2 linked regions of the Nitratireductor mangrovi genome follow. The protein of the gene in region 1 interacts with the protein of each later gene in a pairwise test. Links are inferred from orthologs where the notes say so. Each region holds a gene or a part of one and is shown in the gene's direction. Other genes may lie near its edges. The genes, in order: cysK and cysE.

What was found.
Region 2: the proteins of cysK (region 1) and cysE interact in binary tests that used the Escherichia coli proteins (3 or more experiments, as listed by UniProt). The link is inferred for Nitratireductor mangrovi from one-to-one orthologs.

Annotation. Positions count from the first base shown.
Region 1 is NZ_CP042301.2:4,516,377-4,522,843, reverse strand. Bases 2,444-5,356 are described here. They hold cysK (cysteine synthase A), read left to right. Parts: upstream 2,444-3,370; coding sequence 3,371-4,342; downstream 4,343-5,356. Other genes in these bases: FQ775_RS22190 (sensor histidine kinase), read left to right, coding at 4,451-5,356; FQ775_RS22200 (potassium channel family protein), read left to right, coding at 2,562-3,362. In the rest of the region: FQ775_RS22215 (ABC transporter ATP-binding protein), read right to left, coding at 1-1,135; FQ775_RS22210 (ECF transporter S component), read right to left, coding at 1,110-1,691; FQ775_RS22205 (YkoF family thiamine/hydroxymethylpyrimidine-binding protein), read right to left, coding at 1,753-2,361; more of FQ775_RS22190, read left to right, coding at 5,357-6,241; FQ775_RS22185 (sigma-54-dependent transcriptional regulator), read left to right, coding at 6,238-6,467.
Region 2 is NZ_CP042301.2:879,129-885,642, forward strand. The notes cover bases 2,386-5,345. They hold cysE (serine O-acetyltransferase), read left to right. Parts: upstream 2,386-3,434; coding sequence 3,435-4,256; downstream 4,257-5,345. Other genes in these bases: FQ775_RS04250 (enoyl-CoA hydratase-related protein), read right to left, coding at 2,522-3,436; FQ775_RS04260 (DUF3126 family protein), read left to right, coding at 4,371-4,577; FQ775_RS04265 (hypothetical protein), read right to left, coding at 4,538-5,335. Also shown: FQ775_RS04235 (alpha/beta hydrolase), read left to right, coding at 1-782; FQ775_RS04240 (Lrp/AsnC ligand binding domain-containing protein), read left to right, coding at 870-1,106; FQ775_RS04245 (MFS transporter), read right to left, coding at 1,107-2,333; FQ775_RS04270 (DUF6949 family protein), read left to right, coding at 5,442-5,765; FQ775_RS04275 (gamma carbonic anhydrase family protein), read left to right, coding at 5,793-6,320; FQ775_RS04280 (transglutaminase-like cysteine peptidase), read right to left, coding at 6,441-6,514.

The DNA of each region.
Region 1 (6,467 bases):
CGAAGCCGAGCGTCGACTTGCCGGCGCCATTGGCGCCAAGCAGCCCGACCACCTCGCCGGCGCGGATGGTCAGGTCGACACGCTCGAGCACGACCGGCCCGAGGAAGGGCGCGCAGGACGCGCCATCGAGCGCGGCGACGATGTCACCTTCGCCTTCCCCGACGGCTGGCGGCTGATGACGCGTGACGAAGGCGGCGACAGCCTCGCGGGCCCGTGCAAGCTTTTCGGGGGCGAGCAGGGCGGGATCGAGCGGCGTCAGCGCCTCTTCCAGCGACAGGGGCGCGACCTCGGGCGCCAAGCCCTGGCGGGTGAGTTCTGCGTCGAGCCCGGAGGCGAGCGGCGACCAGATGCCGAGCCGTTCGAGCGTGGCGTGATGGTCGCGAAAGAGCGAACGCGGCTCGCCCTCGGCGATCACGCGGCCCTCGTCTAGGACGATCACGCGGTCGATCGCCTCGACAAGGCCGTCGAGGCGATGGTCGACGACGAGCACGGTGCGGTCCGGCCGGCGCCGGCCGAGAAGCGCATGCAGACGCGACGCCGCGGCGGGCGAAAGACTGGCGGCGGGCTCGTCGCAGACGATGAGCGGCGCGTCGGGCATCAGCGTGGCGGCGAGTGCGACGAGTTGCTTCTCGCCGCCGGACAGGGTGGCAGAGCGGCGGTTGCGAAAGGATGCGGGAAGGCCGACCGCGGCCATGGCGCGATCGACGGCAGCGTGGATCGCCGTTTCGGGCCAGGCGAGGTTTTCGGCGGCAAAGGCGATCTCGTCGACGACACGCATGCCGCAGAGCGTCTGGTCGGCATCCTGGAAGAACTGCGCGACACGCCCGGCCCCGTCGGATGGGCGGCTGCCGGCCACATCCACACCGAAAAGCTCGACCCGGCCCTCGACCGTGGCCGGGATCGAGGCCGGCACCAGCCCGGTGAGGCCAAGCAGCAGCGTCGACTTGCCGGAACCCGAAGCGCCGAGCAGCAGCACATGCTCGCCCGGCCTGAGGGCGAGATCGACCGGGCCGACCGCACGCGCCCCGGCATAAGGGTAACGCACCGCGAAGTCCTCGAAGCGCGCGACCTCGCAGTCCGCAGCCGGCGCGGCCGGAGGAGCCGCGGGCTCAGGCTGCCGGAGCACGCCGGTCATGCTCGATGCGCAGGCCGGCAAGCACACCGGTACGGTAGAGCGCTTCCACGACATAATGGCCGAGGAGACCGCCAAGCAGCGCGCCGCTCAGGCAGCGCAGCGCGAACATGGCGACCAGCAGGCCCGGTTCGAGCGCACCATAGTCGAAGCGCACCCAGGTGTAGATGAAGGAGGCGATCGCGGCGCCGACGCCGGAAAACATCAGCACCGGCAGCGAATAGTTGCGCCAGCGGGTGGCGGCGAAGACGGCCTCGGCGCCGGCGCCCTGGATGGCGCCGGAGACGACGAGCAGCAGGCCGGCCGGGCTGCCGAGCAGCACCTCGATGGCGGCGGCCAGAACCTCGGCCAGGAAGGCGGCGCCGGGCTTGCGGATGATGGCGGCGGCGATGATGGAGGCGATGAACCAGAAGCCCATCACGACGTCCATGGTGACGGCGCCGAAAATCGCCTGGGCAACCAGCCAGACCTGCACCCAGCCGAGATAAAGCACGGCGAAGACGGCGCCGATGACGGCGAGGATGAGGATTTCGCGCAGGGTCCAGCTGTGGGAAGTCATGGTCTTGGTCCTTGGTTGAGAAGGGCAAGCGCCGCAGCGGCGCGGCGCGGAACAGGCGCGGTCAGGCCGCGCTCGGGCTGTTGGCCGAGACCGTGACGTCGAGCGCCACGTGACCGTCCGGCGCGCCGAAGCGCAGGAAAGCTTCGGCCAGGGTGGCGAAGACCGGACCGGCGTCGCCGCGCAGCTTGGTGCAAAAGTTCTTCGAACGGTCGAAGACGCCGGATGCCTTGAGGAAATCGATGCAGCCGTAGATCTCGTCCATGTGGTGTGCGCCGCCGAGCGGGTAGAGCGAGAACTGCGCGGCGACGGGACGGCCGGTGATGGCGGAATTGGCGACCGCCTCGCGCGCGCCGACAATACGCTCGGCGAGCGGCCGGTCGTTGCCGACCCCTTCGGACGGGGTGCAGGCGGGATCGTCGGGCTCGCCGGGACAGCCGCGCGAGACGGCAGCGGAGAGCACGCAATGGATGCCGCCGCCGCTTGCCGCCACGAACAGGTCGCGCATCGCCGGGAACAGTTGTTCGGGCGGGCCGACGATCAGCGTCGAGATGTCGTCGGTCTCGATGCGCAGGTGGTCGCGGTAGGGATCGAGCGTGGAAAGCGCGCCGAGGATGATGCCGACGAAATTGTCGGACATCGGATAGATGGACAGCTGTGCGCCGGAAAACATGGCCTTCTCGCTCCGCTGGCATTACCCAGATCAGCTTTGAGGGTCAGAAGGCTTGGCGCCCTCGATCTCAGCCCCGGCACTACGGAGCACCCCTGTCGATGGCGGATTGGTAGCACCGGGCAGGCACGAGATGCAACAGGGCTTTTTGAACGACAGCAGCAGGCTGGACGCGCGCCGCGGCAGGCACTAAGTCGGAGCCGATGGTCGAGGAACATGCCGAGAAGGCCGAGGAACCGGGGGGGCTTCAAAACCTGCGCCTCACCCTGAGGCGGCTCTATCACGGCCATACGACGACCGCGCTGCGTTTCCAGCTGGCGGTGATCATGCTCGATCTCGCCGTCATCGCCTTCTTCGTGATCTCGCCGGTGCTGCGCGAGGGACCGGCTTTCCTGTGGGTCGACTACACGATCGCCGCTTTCCTGGCCGCCGACACGCTGGCCCGCGCTCTGGCCTCGTCGAACGTGGCGCGCTGGGCGCGGCAGCCGACGGTCTGGGTCGACGTCTTCATCCTGGTGACGCTGCTCTTTCCCTACACCTTCGCCAATCTCGGCTTCCTGCGCATCCTGCGATTGTGGTCGCTGTCGCGCAGCGGCTTCATCTGGCGCCCGCTCGACCGGCGCGGGCTCGGCGAATGGCGCGACGCCATGCGCGCGATCGTCAACCTCGTCACCTTCCTGTTCGTGGTGACCGGCTTCGTCTATACGAGCTTCTTCCGCAACGGCGCCGGCTTCGAAGGCTATGTCGACGCGCTCTATTTCACTGTCGCCACGGTAACAACGACCGGCTTCGGCGACATCGTGCTGCCGGGCATGTGGGGCAAGCTGACGGCGATCGTCACCATGATCATCGGCATCTCGCTGTTCGTGAAGCTGGCGCAGTCGATCTTCCGACCGTCGAAGGTCTTCCACCCCTGCCCCGAATGCGCGCTGCAGCGCCACGACCCCGACGCCGTGTTCTGCAAGGCATGCGGACACAAGCTCCAGATCCCCGAGGAAGCATAGGAACGATCATGACCAACCAAGCCAGGAAGCCGGGACGCGGCCGCGTCTACAATTCGATCACCGAGACGATCGGCGACACGCCGCTGGTGCGGCTGGAAAAGTTCGCGCGCGAGAAGGGGATCGTCGCCGACCTTCTGGTCAAGCTCGAGTTCTTCAACCCGCTGGCGAGCGTCAAGGACCGCATCGGCGTGGCGATGATCGAGGCGATGGAGGCCGACGGCCGCATCACCCCCGGCAAGACGACGCTGGTCGAGCCGACTTCGGGCAATACCGGCATCGCGCTCGCCTTCGCGGCGGCGGCCAAGGGCTACCGGCTGATCCTGACCATGCCGGAGACGATGTCGCTGGAACGGCGGCGCATGCTGGCCTTTCTCGGCGCGGAGCTGGTGCTGACGGAAGGCGCCAAGGGCATGAAGGGCGCGATCGCCAAGGCCGAGGAACTGGTCGCGACGCTGGAGGACGCCGCGATCCCGCAGCAGTTCGAGAACCCGGCCAACCCGCAGATCCACCGCGAGACGACGGCCGAGGAGATCTGGAACGACACCGACGGCGGCATCGACATCTTCGTGTCCGGCATCGGCACCGGCGGCACCATCACAGGGGTCGGCCAGGTGATCAAGCAGCGCAAGCCGTCGCTCAAGGTGATCGCGGTCGAGCCGGAGGCCTCCCCGGTGCTTTCGGGCGGCCAGCCCGGGCCGCACAAGATCCAGGGCATCGGCGCCGGCTTCGCGCCGGCGATCCTCGACACCAAAATCTATGACGAGGTGGTGACCGTCTCCAACGATGACGCCTTCGCCAATGCGCGGCTGGCCGGACGGCTCGAAGGCCTGCCGGTCGGCATCTCGTCGGGCGCGGCGTTACAGGCGGCGATCGTCGTCGGCTCGCGACCGGAAAATGCCGGCAAGACGATGGTGGTGGTGATCCCGTCCTTCGCCGAGCGCTATCTGTCGACGGCGCTGTTCGACGGGCTCGGCGGCTAGCGCGGACTGCGGGCTGCGTCGCGGCAAGGCCTGCTTCAGGGCAGCGATTGTCATTGCGGGCCGGCGGCGGCACTATGCGCGACCCGCCGCAAGGCGGACGGGAGGAGCATGAAGAAGCCACCGCCGCTCGGGCGCATCACGATACTGGCCGCGATTGCCTTGGCGATCGCCGCCGCGACGCTTTCGGCGTGGCTGGCCGCGTCCGAGACCGGGCGTCGTGGACTTCAGACTACGCTCGATGACGAGTTGCAGGTGCTGGCGCGCTCGGTCGAAAGCGAGATCGAGCGTTTCCGCTACCTGCCGGCGGTCGTCGGCCGCGACGGGCGCATCGTTGCCGCGCTGACCGGAGGCACGGGTGCCGCGGCCGGCGCCAACCGCTACCTGGCAGAGGTGCGCGACGACACCCGCGCCGACGAACTTTATGTGATGACCCCCGACGGGCTGACCGTGGCGGCAAGCAACCACGACGAGGAGACCAGCTTCGTTGGCCGCAACTACCGCTTCCGGCCCTATTTCCAGGATGCACTCGCCAAAGGCGAGGGCCGCTACTATGCGGTCGGCGTCACCACCCGCAAGCCGGGCTATTTCCTGTCCTCGGCGGTGCGCCAGAACGGCAGCGTGATCGGCGTCGCCGTGGTCAAGGTCGACATGGCCGGCATCGAGGCGGCCTGGCGCAATTCCTCGATCTTCGCGGTGCTTGCCGACAGCGACGGCGTGGTGTTCCTGACCGGCCACGCACCGTGGAAATACCGGCCGCTGCATGCGCTGAGCGACACCGCGCTCGACGACATCGCGCGCACCCGCAAATATGACGGGGTGGACCTGGCGACGGCCACGCCGATCTTCGGCGATGGCACGGGTCTGCCGGCCGACACCGCGATCGGCGCCGACGCGCAGAGCCACATCCTGCGCTCGATCGCGATCCCGGCGGATGGCTGGCGGCTGATCGGTGCGCGCAGCCTGGCGCCGATCCAGACCAGCGCGCTGCTGGTGGCCGGCATGGCGGCGCTCGCCGGGATGCTGGCCTGCTCGATCGGCTTCTACCTGCGCCAGCGCCGCCAGCTGGTGCGCGCCAAGCTCAACGAGCATGACCGGCTCGAGCGCCGGGTTGAGGAGCGCACGGCCGAATTGCATCGAGAGGTCGAGGACCGGCGCCGTGCCGAGGAGGAATTGCGCGCGACCCAGGCGACGCTGATCCAGACCGCCAAGCTGGCCGCGCTGGGGCGCATGTCGGCGGCGATCGTGCATGAGGTGAGCCAGCCGCTTTCGGCGCTGGAAAACACGCTCGCCACTGCCGGCGTGCTGGCCGAGCGTGGCGAGGCGGGCGCGGCGGGCGGCAAGATGCAGGCAGCGCGCGAGATGGCGCGGCGCATCCAGCGCACCGTCAAGCTGTTGCGCTCCTTTGCGCGCAAGGAGCCGGGCGCGCGCGAACCGGTCTCGGTGGAGCGCAGCATTGCCGAGGCGGTCGAGCTTGCCCGCCACCGCGCCGACCAGGACGGGGTCGGCATCGTGATCGAACCTGTGCCGGCGCTGACCGTCATGGCCAACGCGGTCAGGCTGGAGCAGGTGGTGCTGAACCTGCTGGTCAACGCGCTCGACGCGGTGAGCGGAACCGAGGACCCGGCAATCCAGATCTCGGCGGCGGAACGCGACGGCATGGTGGAAATCCGGGTGCACGACAACGGTCCCGGCATCCCGGCGGAACTGCGCGAGCGCATCGCCGAACCCTTCTTCACCACCAAGCAGACCGGCGAAGGGCTCGGGCTCGGGCTTTCGATCTCGCGCGCCATCGTCGGCGAGTTCGGCGGCGCGCTGACCTTCGAGAGCGAGGAGGGCCAGGGCTCGACCTTCGTCGTTTCGCTGCCGGCCGCCGCTGCCGTGCGGGAGGCAGCCGAATGAGCCGCGGCACGGTGCTTTTCGTCGACGACGAGAAGGAATTGCGCGAATCCGCGCGTGAATGGCTGGCCGTGGTCGGCTTTTCCGCCTCCGCCGCCGCCAATGGCGAGGAGGCGCTGGCGCGGCTTGGCGAAAGCCCGGTCGACGTGCTCGTCACCGATGTGCGCATGCCGGGCATGGATGGGCTCGAGCTGCTTGCCGCGGCGAGCATTCGCGATCCCCTGATGCC
Region 2 (6,514 bases), 3.6 Mb from region 1 along the record:
CCAATATCGCCGGCGGCGAGCGCTGGCCGGACGCCTGGGTGGTGCCGGCGCGCATGTTTCGCGACCAGCTCAAACAAGACGGACGCGCTCGTATCGACCTATCGTACGGCGAACGGTCGCGAAACCGCTTCGACCTCTTCCTGCCCGCGGCAGGCCCGAAGGGACTGATGGTGTTTGTCCATGGCGGATTCTGGCTGCGCCTCGACAAGAGCTACTGGTCACACCTCGCTGCCGGCAGCATCGCGCGCGGTTACGCCGTCGCAATGCCGTCCTATACGCTCTGCCCGGAAATTCGCGTTGGCGGCATCGTTGCCGAGATCGGGCGCGCGATCGAGGCCGCAGCCCGAGAGGTAGATGGCGCGATCTTTCTTGCCGGCCACTCCGCCGGCGGCCATCTGGTCAGCCGCATGGTGACGGTAACGTCGCCCCTGCCGGCGGCCGTCCTCGACCGGGTGAAGAATGTGGTGTCGATCTCCGGCGTGCACGACCTTCGCCCGATCATGCGCACCGCAATGAATGCAAGCCTGCAAATAGATGCGCCCGAGGCCCGCGTCGAAAGTCCCGCGCTGCTCGACCCCGCGCCGGGCACGCGCATCTGCTGTTGGGTCGGTGGCAACGAGCGGGCGGAATTCCTGCGTCAGAACGCGCTGCTGGCCAACGCCTGGACCGGCTGTGGTGCTGAAACGGCAACGGTGGTCGAACCAGACCGCCACCATTTCAACGTCATCGACGGGTTGTCTGATCCTGACCACCCTTTGACGCGAACCTTGTTGACAGCCTGATCCGCGCGGCTGAAGTTCACCTCCGAACAACATTCGCTGGTACGGGCGGCCTTCGGAACCGCCGATCCGGAAAATCACAGGTCAGAGATGCGAGCCGTTTTCGTTCAAGTACAATGTTACCCTGGCAAGACCTACGCGGTCGCCGACGCCATCTTCGAGCGGGAGATTGTTTCGGAGATGTACTCCACCAGTGGCGAGTACGACCTCATGATCAAGCTGTACATCGAGGACGGCGTCGACGTGGGCAAATTCATCGACGAGAACGTCGCCAACGTGGCCGGTATCTTCCGCACATTGACGACGCTGACCTTCAAGGCGTTCTGATCAGGCAGCGGCCATGCGCGGCCTGCGCGTGCGCATGAGAAGGAAAATCATCACCGCGATGTTGAGAACGTTCCACGCGATGCCGTTGACGAAAGCCGCGCGGTAGGAACCGGTCAGATCGTAGATGAAGCCGGAGAGCCATCCGCCGAACGCCATGCCGACGATGGTCGCCATGATCACGATGCCGATCCGCTCGCCAGCCTCGCGGGGCGGCAAATATTCGCGCACGATGATCGCGTAGGACGGCACGATGCCACCCTGCGACAGGCCGAACATCAACGATACGACATAGAGCGAGGCGAGCCCGTCGAAGGGGATGTAGAAAAGCAGCGCGATTGCCTGCAGCACCGATCCGAGCAGCAATGTCTTCACGCCGCCGATGCGGTCGGCGATCATGCCCGATGCGAGCCTGCTGACGATGCCCGCGGCAAGCATCAGCGAGAGCATTTCAGCACCGCGCGCTACGCCGTAGCCGAGATCAGCGCAATAGGCGACGATATGAACCTGCGGCATAGACATGGCCACGCAGCATCCGACGCCGGCGACGATCAGCAACCCTTGCAGGAGGCGCGGCGAGAGCGCCGCGGTCAGCCGGTCAACAGCGTTGGTGGCATGCGTCGTTGCCTGGAAATCAGGAGCCCGGCCGCGCAGCAGGAGCACCAAGGGCAACATGGCGAGCAGACAGAAGATACCGACACCGGCATAGGTGAACCGCCAGCCGTCGAAGGCCATTCCGGACTGCAGAACCCAAGGCCAGATCGCGCCGGCGATATAGTTTCCGGAGGCTGCGCTGGCGACGGCAATGCCGCGGCGGCGTACGAACCAGCGCGAGATGTCGGCCATTAGAGGCCCGAAGGTGGCCGCCGCCCCGAACCCGACAACGAGTTGCGCTGCGGCCAGTAGCCAGATGCTGGGTGCGATCGCACCAAGCAGATAGCCTGACCCAAGGCAGAGAATGGCGCCCGTGGTTGGGCGGACGACGCCCAGCCGGTCGACGAAACGACCGATGATTACGTTGCCCAGGGCGAAACCGACCATCGTCATCGTGTAGGAGAGCGATGCGTCGCCGCGGCTTACCCCAAATTCTGCCTGGGCCGCTGGCAGCACAACCACGATCGACCACATGCCGACGCTGCCGATGGTGCCAAGCAGCATGGTAATTGCCAGTCGGAACCAGGCGTGCTGGCCGTCGGGCAGGAAACGCGGGTCAGTGGCAGTGACCGCCATTGCGGGCTGGTCCTCTCTGGATAGCCGCCTGCATCGATGCGCGGCGGGCAGGGGCGGAAAATGCTTCCCGGTGCCTGAAGGCGCTACCGCCACGTGTCGGAGCCTGATGGTCCAGAAGGCCGGAGCACGTGCGCAGAGTTCGCAGCTTAACACGGTGAAGGGCGCGACGCGGGCGGGAGAGCGGGCTGCTAGATGCCCTTGAAGCGAGGACGGCGACGTTCGGCGAAAGCTGTTCGCCCCTCGGCGTAATCCGCGCTGTCGAAGGTTGCATCTCCGAGCGCGCGTGCTCGTTCAATGTCCCCGATGTCGCGGCTGAACGTCGCGACAATGGCGGCCTTCGAGGCCCGGATCGTCAAAGGCGCGTTCGCCGCAATGTCGCGGGCTGTCGCGTTGCAACGCTGCCAAAGCGCTTCCGCGTCCTCGACGACCTCAAGCAGGAAGCCCGCCCGCAAGACGTCTCCGGCGTCGAGGCGGGCGGCGGAAAAGAGGAGATACTTGGCCATTTGCGGTCCGGTCGCGGCCACGATGTCGGTCATGGCCTCCGCCGGATAGGCGAGGCCTAGTCGTGCGGCCGGAACCGAAAACCGGGCGTCCGCGGTCGCGAGCCTGATGTCGCAGGCGGCGGCGATGCCGAAGCCGCCGCCAAAGCAGGTGCCAGAGATCGCGGCGATCGTCGGAAGACGTGAATTGCGAATTGCCGCGAAGGCCGCAGAGTTGGCGGCTTCGTAGTCTCGCGCAGTACCCGCATCGCGGCGCACCACGCCGAACTCGCTGATGTCGGCTCCGGCACAGAAGTCAGTGCCGGCACCTCGCAGGATCACGACGCGCGCCGCATTGTCTTGCTCCAGCGCCGCAAAGACGTTCGTAAGCGCGCGCCACATGGCCAGGGTCAGGGCGTTTTTCTTCGCGGGACGGTTGAACGTGACCGCGACCACGCCATCGTCGTCACGCGAGACCGCGAGCGCAGTTTCCGCTCCTGCTTGAATTCCGGCCATTTCAATCCAATTGAAGAAGCGTTGAGGAAATTGATGTTCAATGCGAGGCCGTTCTGACGTATGTTCCCGGCCACCGCAAGCCGACGCTGCCCAAGGGAGCCGGATCATGAGTGCACGTAGCCACGCCCGGTCGAGCGAAATCCGACCTGTCGATCCGATTTGGGACTCCGTGCGTCAGGAGGCCCGCGAGGCGGTCGAAAACGACCCGCTGCTGGCCGCCTTTCTGTTTTCGACGATCCTCAACCACGACACGTTGGAAGAAGCCGTCATCCACCGTATCGCCGAGCGACTTGATCATGCCGATCTCAGCGCCGGGCTGATTGCGCAGACCTTCGCCGAAATGTTGAAGGCCAATCCGGAATGGAGCGCTACGGTACGCGTCGATATCCAGGCCTATTACGACCGCGATCCGGCCTGCAGGCGCTTTCTCGAACCTGTGCTCTATTTCAAGGGGTTCCACGCCATCCAGACGCATCGGCTCGCGCACTGGCTTCTGAGTGAAGGCCGGCGCGATTTCGCGCTCTATCTGCAGAGCCGCTCGTCTGCCGTGTTCCAGACTGACATCAACCCGGCGGCACGTATCGGCAAGGGCATTTTCGTCGATCATGCGACGGGCTTCGTGGTCGGGGAGACCGCGGTCGTCGACGACGACGTCTCGATCCTGCACGGTGTGACGCTCGGGGGCACCGGCAAGGCAGGCGGCGACCGCCATCCCAAGATTCGCCGCGGTGTTCTGATCGGCGCCGGGGCGAAGATCCTCGGCAATATCGAGATCGGCCATTGCAGCAAGGTCGCTTCCGGTTCTGTCGTGCTTTCCTCCGTTCCCAACAACAAGACGGTGGCGGGCGTGCCTGCGCGTATCGTTGGCGAGGCCGGCTGCGCGGAGCCGTCGCGAGCAATGGACCAGCTTCTGTCCGGCAAGGACTGATTTAGCGCCACGGCTTTCCGACCTTTCAGGGTTTACACGGCATCGGGCCGCGTGCCACATGCAGCGGCGATAGGCGCCGGTTGCGGCGCCCGGTATCGGACGAGGAGAAGCCGGTTGAAACCCGAGGAAATCAGGAAGCTCGACGCCTATTTCAAGAAGACCTTCAGCAATCCACGGCTGGAGGTGAAGGCGCGTCCGCGCAAGGACGATTCCTGCGAGCTTTATCTGGGCGACGAATTCCTCGGCATCATCTATCGCGATGAGGATGAGGGCGAGCTTTCCTACAATTTCTCGATGGCGATTCTCGACATCGACCTCTGACCCAACCGGTCGCCGGCTTGCAGATATCGCGCGTCGGTCTGAACCACCGTTGCCACATACTGGCGGATCGCCGCCTCGAGCCGCCGCCAATCGCCCAGGAGCGACGCCGGGAACCTGTAGGTAAGGCTGAGATCATCGCCGGCGAAGATATCGCGCTCGCATTCGGCGAGTGATTCCGCCGCTACCGGCCCGGTCAGGCAGCGTGCCACGAAGGGTTCGCCCGCGCCGGTCTGCCCGACAGCCAATATCTCATTCATATATCCGGACTTTTCACTGAATACGTGAAAGGACAACCCACCCGGACCCGGTTCGCCCGGGTGTCGGATCAGCGCTCGGTAGATCGGCTCGAAGCGTCCGCTCATGTCGCGCGACATCATTCGCGGCTCGAACGACAGAAACACGATGTTGCGCGCGCCGTCCGCGTGGTTGAAGTCGTCGCGAAACTCGGTGCGGTAACCGCTCATCTCAGGCCAGCGGAGATAGAGATGGAGGCCCGCTGCGACACCGGTTCGGCGTTCGCGCTCGAAGCGGATGGCGTTCGAGGGAACCGAGATGACGTCGTTGCCCACGACGACCTCGCGTAGCGTCGTATCCTCGGTGTGCCCGGCCAGCGCAATCGAACGGCCGATCGTCTTGCCACCGAAGCTGATCAGCACCGCCGCCAGCGCCATGGCTGCGAAAGCGAGAAAGACGCGAAACATGAACCGGTCATCGATCGCCCTGACCGAGCCGACGTCCTGGGTTGTGGCAGTCTGCACGCGCCGCTCCGATGATTGTCCGTCCCCATCCGGCACAGATCAGCCGGCATGGAACTTGCGAAGTACGCGTTCGACCTTGCGGTTTCATGGTAAACGGACGGTAAAAATGATCCACGTCGCGACAGCCGCCTTTGTCGTTGCCTGCGGGCTCGTGTTCGCGGGCCTGACCGGTTCGCTGATGGAACTGTGGGCCGGAAGGAGGCTGGATCTTCGTGAGCCTTTCGTGACAAGGCAACATGTGTGGCGCTCATTGATGCTGACGGCCGCGGCCGGACCCTTCATGCTGGTCAACACGGCGCTGGAGCGGGCCCAGGGCGGCACAGGTGATCGCCTGGTTGTGTTCAGTGCCCTGATCGCGGCGTTTTGGATCGTTGCCAGCGGCGTTGTCGTCGCCGACCTTGCCTTTCGCATTGCCGGTCTGCTCTCCTGACGCAGACATCGGGAATGGGAGGATGATGTGACCATCTACGCGCTTGACGGCACCGCACCGGAATTCGAGGACCGCGGCACGAATTGGATCGCCTCCGACGCCAGCGTGATCGGAAAGGTGCGGCTTGGCCGCAACGCCGGCATCTGGTTTGGCGTCGTGATTCGCGGCGACAACGAACCGATCACAATCGGCCCCGATACCAACGTGCAGGAACACACCATCATGCACACCGATATCGGCTTTCCGCTGACGATCGGCCGAGGTTGCACGATCGGTCACCGCGCCATCCTGCATGGCTGCACAATCGGCGACAACAGCCTGATCGGCATGGGTGCAATCGTTCTCAATGGCGCGAAGATCGGCAACAACTGCCTTGTCGGGGCTGGCGCGCTGGTGACCGAAGGCAAGGTCTTCCCCGATAATTCCCTGATCGTCGGTTCACCGGCCAAGCCGGTGCGTGACCTCGACGGGAAAGCGGTGGAACTGCTGAAATGGTCAGCCGCCCACTATGTCGAGAACGGCCGCCGCTTCATCATGGGCCTAACCGAGGCTTGAGATAGCAGCAGCCAATTCCCCAAAAAAGTGGAGCCGGCCCGGGGACAAGGGCCGGCTCCGTAACCCGGTCGTTGGGGACGGGGAGGGTGGGGACTCGACCGGGTATTCCTTTGCAGCGGCCTAGCGCACGCTGCCGACGGCAACGCTGCGGCCGTCGTCGATCGACACCCACGCACCGGCGTGGCGCGCGGATT